Regions from separate parts of the Rossellomorea oryzaecorticis genome, predicted to be linked through region 1. Evidence: riboswitches for the same ligand, from Rfam matches in the RefSeq annotation. Region 1 holds a riboswitch; each other region holds the start of a gene.
What was found. A riboswitch is a leader RNA that binds a small molecule or an ion and turns the genes downstream of it on or off. The one in region 1 is predicted to bind lysine.

Region 1 (3,284 bases):
CCAAGAACAACAGTACTGGAAGCAGCTCGACTGGCATGTTTGATTTTTCAACCAGCCCTGCAAGGTACGTGCCCGTTTGAAGCTCATCGATCAGCGTGACGATGGCCCATGCAAAAATAAGGATATATACGGCAGGAAGCATCGATTTGATTCCTTCCACTACCGCTGTCCCGACTGCACTCCCTTCCACACCCTTCAAGCTTACTTGACGGAAGAAAAGAATAAGTGCAATCGCCAGTGCAAATAAACTGCCGTATAATAGTGACTTTGTTACATCCGTGTTTTCAAACACCGGGATGATGTCAAAGGCTCCGACTGCCTTATACCCTGTCCATAGCATCATGCCGACGGTTCCAGCGACAAGCGCAATGATCGGCCATGCCAGATCACCGACTGTCCCTTTGGAGCTGACTGGAAGATCATTTTTCAGTTCTCCCGGGATTTCCTTGTCTGGATCATACAGATTCCCTGTCGTGATTGCCCTGTCTTCATGCTCTTTCATTTTACCGAAATCAAAGCCTTTAAACGCTACTACCAATACGAGCAGAAGCGCTGCCCAAACATACAGATTCATTGGGATCATTTGAATAAATGCAGAGAATGCCGTGTACTCGGTGATGCTGTGAGTCGCAAGGATCGAACCGATGATTCCGATGATATATGCTCCCCAGCTTGATACCGGTGATACGACACAGACCGGAGCTGATGTCGAATCGATGATATAAGCAAGTTTCGCACGTGAAATTTTGTGACGGTCCGTGATCGGCCTTGCAACCTGTCCGACCGCAAGCGCATTGAAATAATCATCAATAAAAATAATGATACCTAAAACGGCTGCGAGCAGCTGCGCGCCTCTTCTGGTCTTCACGCGTTTCATCGCCCATTCACCGAATGCGCGGCTTCCGCCTGAGATGTTGACGAATGCAGTGATGACGCCAAGAATCAATAAGAAAAAGATGATGTACACATTCCATGTGTTCAATCCGCCGTCTGCGACGAAAATACCTTTGACGGCCTCCCATATCTTAGCGGCTGTACCTGTGATAGAGAAATTTGTAATAAGAAGTGCTGAAGCGATGATCCCTACACCCAGCGAGAGCAGTACGCGTCTCGTCAGAATAACCATCAGGATGGCTAAAAGGGGCGGGATGATTGAATAAATCGTGTTTTCCATAATGTCCTCCTCCTACTTGATAGGGGGGAACCATTAGCATGACAGAGGAATATAAAAAAGGTAATGATAGAGGATCCTATCATTACCTTTAATGAGTAATGTAAGTGCTCCATCACGATCTGTAGCTCCCCATTATAGAGTGTCCCCCATAATGACAGTGTTACCCTTCTTCAAGATAACCCCAGCATATATGCTTTTGACGAACATATCTGCTTCGGCAAAGGTTCCCTTTCATCTGTTGTCTCAGTTGTCATCCTCAAACAGCTTACTCTTGAACCCTGCACCTCTACCCCATCGGATTGATGATGTGGTTATAATATTAAAATTTCCTTTTTAAATATATCAAACTATCACTTTTTTGACAACTTTTAATTCGAGATGGGGTGAGGGAAGTTTTTTCCATTCTTGATTGTCGCAATTGATTTCCGTGCAAGACCTCGCTTTCCGCGGGCAGCATCAATTCGTCGGCATTTCGATTGATGGAGATGTGCCGTCGCCGCTGTTGTTGAAGAATTGCGGTACATCCAGGTGGACGGTATCCATGGCAATCAGTACATCCTGCTTGATGGTTTCGGTTTTAGTTGCAAACGGGATGATGATCTGGACGTTGACGGTAAGGGTAACATAGACTTTGACGAGGGCATTGTTGATGCCGAACTCTTCGACCGTGTGTTTGATATCCGATCGCACGTCCCCGATGGAATGGAACCTTATAGGAACTTTTGGTCCCAGGTTCCCTAGTAATGCATTGTTTGTAGCCTGACCCAGAGGGACAGAATAGACAATTCCTTCATCGGCTTTCGTCCCATCCTCGTCTATTTCAATATCCGTGATGTATTCGAGATTTTCGATATTCCCTTTTTCCGCATCTTTTAAATATAACTGCACCAAATTAGTGATTTCTCCCTGAACCCTGTTGATATTCTGTGTATTGAACCTGAGGGAGACCACCTCCCCTTCTGCATTTTTCACTTCTTCCGTTATTTCCTCCAGTTCAATTGATCCGGCCACCTTTTTGTTGATCGCTTTATTGATAACCATCGTCCCGATTCTGCTCGTCTGCGTTTCGGCATAGGCAAGCAGGGTCGGCTTCAAGCCCAGGTTTACGATCCAGAGACCAGCCCCTGTGGAAAACATGAAGAAAATGATAGTGATGATCATCACATGGCGAAAAGGCAAGGGCCCTCCTCTTCGGGGTTTGTGTGTTTTGAACTTAGACAAAAAAATCCCCCCTTACAAGCTATTCTTATGCTTCCTAAGGAGGGTTTAACGCAAAAAAATTATTTAATTTTACTAGGTGACGGCTCATAATCGACATCAAAACCTGTGATGACTTTATCAAGCTCCGTGCTTAAGTCCAATTCATAAGGAGCATACAATTCTTCCCCTTTTTCTTCGATCACGCGGATGACCGGCCTGTCTGTCACCCCTCTGTTTTGACTCGTTACAATCCCTTTTTTCTCATCATTCAATTCAACGATCATCCCGTTCGGATAAATCGCGACCGATCTCCTGAACGCTTCGATCACATTCGGATCGAATAATGAACCTGAACCTGCGTAAAGGATTTCGAGCGCTTCATGAGGGAGCATGGCTTCCCTGTACACCCGGTTGGAGGTCATCGCATCAAAGACATCAGCGACTGCGATGATCTTGGCATAAGGATGGATGTCCTCACCCTTAAGCCCACGGGGGTAACCCGATCCATCCAGCCTCTCATGATGCTGATATGCACAGTGGGCCACCAGCAGGGAGATCGTCTGCAGCTTTCTTAATATGTCAAAACCGTGCTCGGTATGTTTCTGGACTTCCACGAATTCTTCTTCTGTCAATCTGCCGGGCTTCATGAGAACCTCTTCCGATACAAGCATCTTTCCAACATCATGAAGAATCGCACCGATGCCGAGCTCTTCAAGCTGTTTTTGGGAAAGATTCAGTTCGATCCCGATTGATAAAGTATATAACGTTACATTGAATGAATGATGAAATACGTAGGAATCATAGGAAAAGACGTCTGTAAGGACAGTCAGCAGCTCATCATTTCCTTTAACTTCCTTCAACACAACATCGATTATACTCTTCAGCTGTCTTGCACTTTCCTCTATGACAT
Region 2 (3,284 bases), on a different contig from region 1:
AACAGAAGACTTCTCTGGTCGGACAGGAAGCGTTTACCGGGCTAAGACAAGACGCTTCCGCTCTTTTTACAGTGTCACTTCTTCTACTTTGACAGCATCCAGTTTGAACGCCGTATGTAACACTCCTGCTGCTTTTTGCATATTCACCTGATCCACCACGGCCGACACCTTGATTTCAGATGTGCTGACCATTTTGACGATGATGTCATTTTGAGCAAGGACCTCGAACATTTCTGCCGCCACTCCCGGGTTCGAGATCATTCCGGAACCGACGATTGATACCTTGGCAAGATCTCGTTCATGCTCGATATGCGTGAAGCCGAGCTCATCCTGATTCTTCTCCAATACAGACAGGGCTTCTTCAAGGTCATGTTCCTTGATTGAAAAAGATAGATTCGTTGTATCCTTGTCTGTCTGGCTCTGAATGATGATGTCCACGTTCAGATGATTCCTGGCCAGGGTTGTGAATACGGACGATAGGCCTGTCAATGCGTTCCCGAGCCCGAACACTGTCACCCTTACGATTTCATCTTCAAATGCGACTCCTCTTACCACCAAATTCTGTTCCATGCTTGCTTCCTCCTCAATGTACGTACCTTCGACTTTTTCAAGGCTTGATCTCACTTCCAGCGGGATTTGATAATTTTTCGCAAACTCGACAGCCCTTGGATGAAGGACCCCTGCCCCCAGATTGGCAAGCTCGAGCATTTCGTCATACGAAATCGATGGCAGCTTCCTTGCACCCTTTATATATCGGGGATCGGATGAATAGACCCCGTCCACATCTGTATAAATATCACACCGGTCTGCTTTCAGTGCAGCCGCGATTGCCACTGCGGTCGTGTCAGATCCCCCGCGGCCGAGCGTAGTGATTTCACCTGAAGGCGTCATACCCTGAAACCCTGCTACGATCACGACTTTTCCGCTTTCCAGCTGTGCTGTCATCTTTTCTGTATGAATATTGATGATGCGTGCGTTGCTGTGGACGGATTCCGTCTCGATCCCCGCTTGCCATCCAGTGTACGAAATGGCTTCCTGACCGGCCTGAATCAGCGCCATTGTCAATAGTGATATGGTTACCTGTTCCCCAGTCGACAACAGCATATCCATTTCCCTTTTACTTGGGCGTGAAGTGATTTCCCTTGCCATTCCTACTAGCGCATCCGTTGTTTTCCCCATGGCGGATACGACCACGACCACGTCATTTCCCCGATTCTTCTCTTCTAAAATTCTTGACGCAACATTTTGAATTTTTTCGACAGATCCTACAGATGTCCCGCCGAATTTTTGAACGATAATACTCACAGCTTCTCCTTCTTTCTCTTTGAGTGTAGAAATAGAATCTTATTTTTTGAAGAGAATCATCTGACTACTGTTGAGATCCCGCTGCAGCGAGGATATTGTTTCATCCTTCTGCAGTCCCATGCCTGATAATAAAAAAAGCAATGAGATGGAGGTCTCATTGCTTATGAACTTAAAGTAAAAAATACTGATCCGTTCATCGGCATTGTGAGATAGCTCTCCAAGATTGATTCATCTTGACAATCCTGCATTTCTTAAACGCAGGACCAGCGGGATTAGTATGAGTCCAATACCACTTCGGCGAATCTCCCCTTCCCAGACATCTCATCGGAGCCCATACTCCTCTTTGCCTGTACTCTTGAAGTTCGCACCTCTATCACCACTTTTGAAAGTGATAATGTTTTAAATTATCGATAATTATAGCACACGAAAAAATTGGAAGCAATGAGGTTTTTATAAAATTGCGATAAATTTTTTGGGTCATTCGGGTGAAACGAACGTTTCACCCGCTTTTCAGCGGAGCTGAAAAGTCCCATATCAAATAAGAAAGCCTGGACCAAGCTCGCTTGGTCCAGGCTTTCTTATTTGATATGGGAAATGAACCAACAAATTAAACGTTATCCATATACCCTATTCGTTTAGTTTCTCATGCAAAACTTTCGCCACTGATTCAGGGATTCCGATGTCCTGAAGTTCCTCTGCCGTTGCTTCTTTCATTTTTTTCATGGAGCCGAAGTGTTTGAGAAGCTGTTTTTTGCGCTTTGGTCCGATTCCGTCGATGTCGTCGAGGATGGATTGGAAGGCGCTTTTTCCGCGCAGCTGGCGGTGGAATGTGATAGCGAAACGGTGGACTTCGTCCTGGATTCGCTGGAGCAGGTAAAATTCCTGACTGCGTTTTTCCAGGGGTACGATCTGCAAGGGATTTCCGTATAGGAGCTCGGATGTCTGGTGTTTATCGTCCTTGGCAAGGCCGCCTAAAGGTATATCAAGTCCCAGCTCATTTTCAAGCACTTCACGGGCCGCTTCGATCTGGCCTTTTCCTCCGTCGATGATGATGAGGTCCGGAAGCGGAAGACCATCCTTCAATACCCTCGAGTACCGTCTTCTTACCACTTCCCGCATCGAGTCATAATCATCCGGGCCTTTGACGGTCTTTATCTTGTATTTCCGGTATTCTTTTTTAGCAGGCTTTCCATCCACGAAGACGATCATCGCTGATACCGGAGCGGAGCCTTGTATATTCGAGTTATCGAATGCTTCGATCCGGAACGGGGTATAGATCCCCATCTGTTCGCCGAGACTTTCAATCGCTTTGATCGTCCTCTCCTCATCTCGCTCGATCAGGGCAAACTTCTCATCAAGCGCCTGCTTGGCATTTTTCTCCGCCAATTTCACCAGCTCTTTTTTCTTGCCCCTTTTCGGCTGTGTGATCTTCACTTCAAGGAGTTTCATGGCGAGTTCTTCGTCAATATCCTCCGGCAGAAAAATTTCTCTCGGCTTGAAATGGTTTGCTTTTGAATAAAACTGGCCAAGGAATGTCAGGAATTCATCTTCAGGTTCGTTGTAAAGAGGGAATAATGAAACATCGCGTTCAATCAATTTACCCTGCCTCACAAAGAAGACCTGCACACACATCCAGCCTTTATCGACGGCGAAACCAAACACATCCCGGTCTGTAAAGTCGGTCATCGTCATCTTCTGCTTTTCCATCGTTGCTTCTATATGAAGGATTTGATCCCGGAATTCCTTTGCCCGTTCAAACTCAAGATTTTCAGAAGCTTCCTTCATTTTTTCCGAAAGCTCTTTCTTGATTTCTTTGTATCCTCCGTTGAGGAATCTCGCAATTTCATCCGTCATTTCCCTGTACGTTTCTTTGCTCACTTCTTTTACACAAGGGGCGAGGCACTGTCCCATATGGTAATAGAGGCAGACGCGGTCAGGAAGTGTGGTACATTTACGCAGCGGGTAAAGTCGGTCAAGCA
Region 3 (3,284 bases), on a different contig from region 1:
CTGTTTGGATGACACCATCAGGATCGATGATGAATGTTCCGCGGTCAGCAAGACCGTCTTCTTCGTTCAATACTTCGAAGTTGCGGGATACTGTTTGAGATGGATCCCCGATCATCGCGTATTTGATTTTACCGATTTTTTCAGAGCTGTCATGCCAGCCTTTGTGTGTGAAATGTGTATCTGTAGAAACGGAATATACTTCTACGCCAAGGGCTTTAAGAGCCTCGTAGTTATTTTGAAGGTCTTCAAGTTCTGTAGGGCATACAAATGTGAAGTCTGCAGGGTAGAAGCAGAAAATGCTCCATTGACCTTTCAGGCTTTCGTCAGTGACAGTGATGAATTCACCATCTTTGAATGCTTCTGCTTTGAATGGTTTTACTTCTGTTCCGATTAAAGACATAGTGTAAATTCCTCCTAAATGATTGTAGTGATGTGATTGAGAATTATTAATACTTTATAATAATTCTAATTCGATATTCATTATTATATATGCAGGTGAAAAAGTCAAGGAAGAAGATCGTTTATTTTGCAAAAAATGCAGTTTGGTGTCGTGAATGGATGTTATGGGTTCTTCTCCCTTGTAGCGGATGCTTTTATAAAATAAGCAACGAGGATAGTTTACCCCATTCTGGATGATTGAATCATGGGAAAGCTTTCGTTAGTATAGGAAATTCGCAGGGCGCAATTGTTTTTTTATAAGGTGCAATGATGAAATGAGGGGTAGAATTATGTTTTTGAAAGGTACAAATAATATTTGAAGGGTAGAATAAGTTATTTGAGAGGCACAATTCCGGTATGAGGCAGGAAATTGACAGAATAAAGAAGCGGTTATAATGATGAAGGGCTTAATAAATAAGTGAAAAGGCATTATTTTTAATAGAAAGGCATTACGTTCTTCTCAATCATAAAAGAAAATACCCCTCTGCTTCCGAATAGAGGAAATTCGACAAGAAGTGCACAATTATTTTTTTATAAGGTACAATAATCCGATGAAGGGTAGAATTATGTACTTGAAAGGTACAAAAATCCCTCTGTAGGGCAGAATAATCTATCTGAGAGGCCTAATTCCAATGTAGGGCAGAGTATAGCCCGGTAAAAGGATAAGGTTAGGATAATAAATGGAACACTTTATATGTAAGAAGGCAATATTTTTATAAAAAAGGACAACTTTCTTCTCGATCCCCAAAAGAAAACGGCCCGCGGCCCGAATAGGGGAAATAGATTGACAATTTTTCAGCACCGGTGGTATAGTTGCTGTACAAACTAATAAACTTACTCTCTGATAATAGAGGCGCGAGAATGAGGAGTAGCTTTCCTGAGGATGATGGATCCCGGGACGGAAAGTGAAAGGCAGATCGCCGAAACGGGAAACAGCCAATCGGTTTCCTGTTGGGCTGGCATTGAACAAGTGTCAGACTGTCACAATGGTCACGTTGTGGAGAACTATTGAAGAGATGTTAATACAGAATTCTTCAGAACGTTCTTCGTTTTGATCAGGAAACCGTATGAGCATCGCTTCATACGGTTTTTTTGTGTAGTTTTTTTCGGAGGGGTTTCAGGAGGAGATTCAAGATGACAGCAATGACAACGAATGTACAGGGACAATTGGAGATCGGAGGGGTGAGCACAGGCGAGCTGACGGCAGCGTACGGCACTCCGCTGATGGTCTATGATGAGGACATGATCCGCCGCAATGCACGCGCGTTCCGCGAGTCGTTCATCGAGAGCGGGCTTGAGTTCCAGGTGGCGTATGCGAGCAAGGCATTTATGTGCAAGGAAATGGTACGCCTTGCGGAAGAGGAGAATCTGTCGCTGGATGTCGTGTCCGGCGGGGAACTGTATACGGCTCTCGAAGCGGGATTCCCGGCTGGACGGATTCATTTTCACGGCAACAATAAATCTGAGGAAGAACTCGTGATGGCGCTTGAAGCAGGGATCGGCTGCTTTGTGGTCGACAGCTTCCTTGAGCTTGAGCTTCTGCATGAGCTGGCGAAAGAGCGGGAGCAGCAGGTGAATATCCTGCTCCGCGTGACGCCGGGAGTCGAGGCCCATACACATGACTACATCATGACGGGGCAGGACGATTCGAAGTTCGGCTTTGGCATTTCGACCGGACAGGCCGACCGCGCAATGCAGATCGCCCTTTGCAAGCCGCATTACAATGTGCTCGGGATCCACTCGCATATCGGGTCGCAGATATTTGAACTTGACGGATTCCAGCAGGCGATCACCGTGCTGTCCGATTTCCTTCAAAGTGTGAGGCTCGAGTGCGACGTCACACTGCCGGTCCTGAACATCGGGGGCGGTTTCGGGGTGCGTTATACGGAAGAAGACAAGCCGCTTCCAATTTCCGAATATGTAAAAGCGATCACGGACTGCGTGAAGGAAAGCTTCGGAGAGAACGGGTATCCGCTGCCGGAAGTATGGGTGGAGCCGGGACGCAGCATCGTCGCCGAGGCAGGAACGACGCTCTATAAGGTCGGATCCAAGAAAATCATTCCTGACGTGCGCACGTATGTGTCTGTCGACGGTGGGATGACCGATAATCTTCGTCCGGCTCTTTACGGGGCGAAATATCATGCGGTGCTGGCGAACCGACCGAATGAGGAATGCACGGAGCTTGTCAGCATTGCCGGGAAGTGCTGTGAGTCAGGTGACATGCTCATCTGGGATCTGAAGCTTCCGCCGGTGAACTTCGGCGACACCCTGGCTGTGTTTAGTACCGGTGCCTACGGATATTCGATGGCTAACAACTATAACCGGATCCCGCGTCCGGCTGTTGTGTTTGTGAAAGACGGGGAGTCGCGCGTAGTGATCGAACGGGAAACGTATGCGGATCTGGTGAGACTCGACCGTTAAAACGGAAAGAACCTTTGCCGGGTTGGAAGGCAAAGGTTCTTTTTTTAGACAGGGGTCAGAGGATTTCCTTCTCCATCACCACGTTGGTGGTCTTGTATCCGATCTTTTCATATAAGCCCCGGGCAATCTTGTTATGTCCGAATACGTGCAGGCCGATTTTGTTCATCCCGAGTTGTTTCGCTTTTTCTTCAATTGCCTGCATGGTTTTTTTGCCATAGCCTTTTCCCTGGTACTCATCTTTGATCCGGATATCATAGATAAAGCCTTTCTCAGGGGATTGTCTGGCAAGCCATATGATTCCTGCCCCTTCATTTTTTTCGTTCAATATCGTGAATAAGTAGTTGTTTTCGGAATTCTCGCCATCCGGGAGAAGATTACTGAATTCATCTTTCGCTTTTTGCAGGGATTCTTCTTCCTCCCAGTTT

Region 2: it holds a riboswitch for lysine, as region 1 does, so the genes downstream of both, ACKA06_RS12435 (aspartate kinase) here and ACKA06_RS04330 (Na+/H+ antiporter NhaC family protein) in region 1, are expected to answer to the same signal.
Region 3: it holds a riboswitch for lysine, as region 1 does, so the genes downstream of both, lysA (diaminopimelate decarboxylase) here and ACKA06_RS04330 (Na+/H+ antiporter NhaC family protein) in region 1, are expected to answer to the same signal.

Annotation. Positions count from the first base shown of each region.
Region 1 covers NZ_JBJOSA010000003.1:15,068-18,351, forward strand. Annotated here, with positions in the region: gene ACKA06_RS04330 (Na+/H+ antiporter NhaC family protein) at 1-1,174, opposite strand, end outside; lysine riboswitch at 1,289-1,471, opposite strand; gene yunB (sporulation protein YunB) at 1,631-2,353, opposite strand; gene ACKA06_RS04340 (HD-GYP domain-containing protein) at 2,455-3,284, opposite strand, start outside.
Region 2 covers NZ_JBJOSA010000009.1:97,818-101,101, reverse strand. Annotated here, with positions in the region: gene ACKA06_RS12435 (aspartate kinase) at 67-1,305, opposite strand; lysine riboswitch at 1,508-1,686, opposite strand; gene uvrC (excinuclease ABC subunit UvrC) at 1,933-3,284, opposite strand, start outside.
Region 3 covers NZ_JBJOSA010000001.1:86,253-89,536, reverse strand. Annotated here, with positions in the region: gene ahpC (alkyl hydroperoxide reductase subunit C) at 1-400, opposite strand, end outside; lysine riboswitch at 1,279-1,454, shown strand; gene lysA (diaminopimelate decarboxylase) at 1,573-2,859, shown strand; gene ACKA06_RS00435 (GNAT family N-acetyltransferase) at 2,915-3,284, opposite strand, start outside.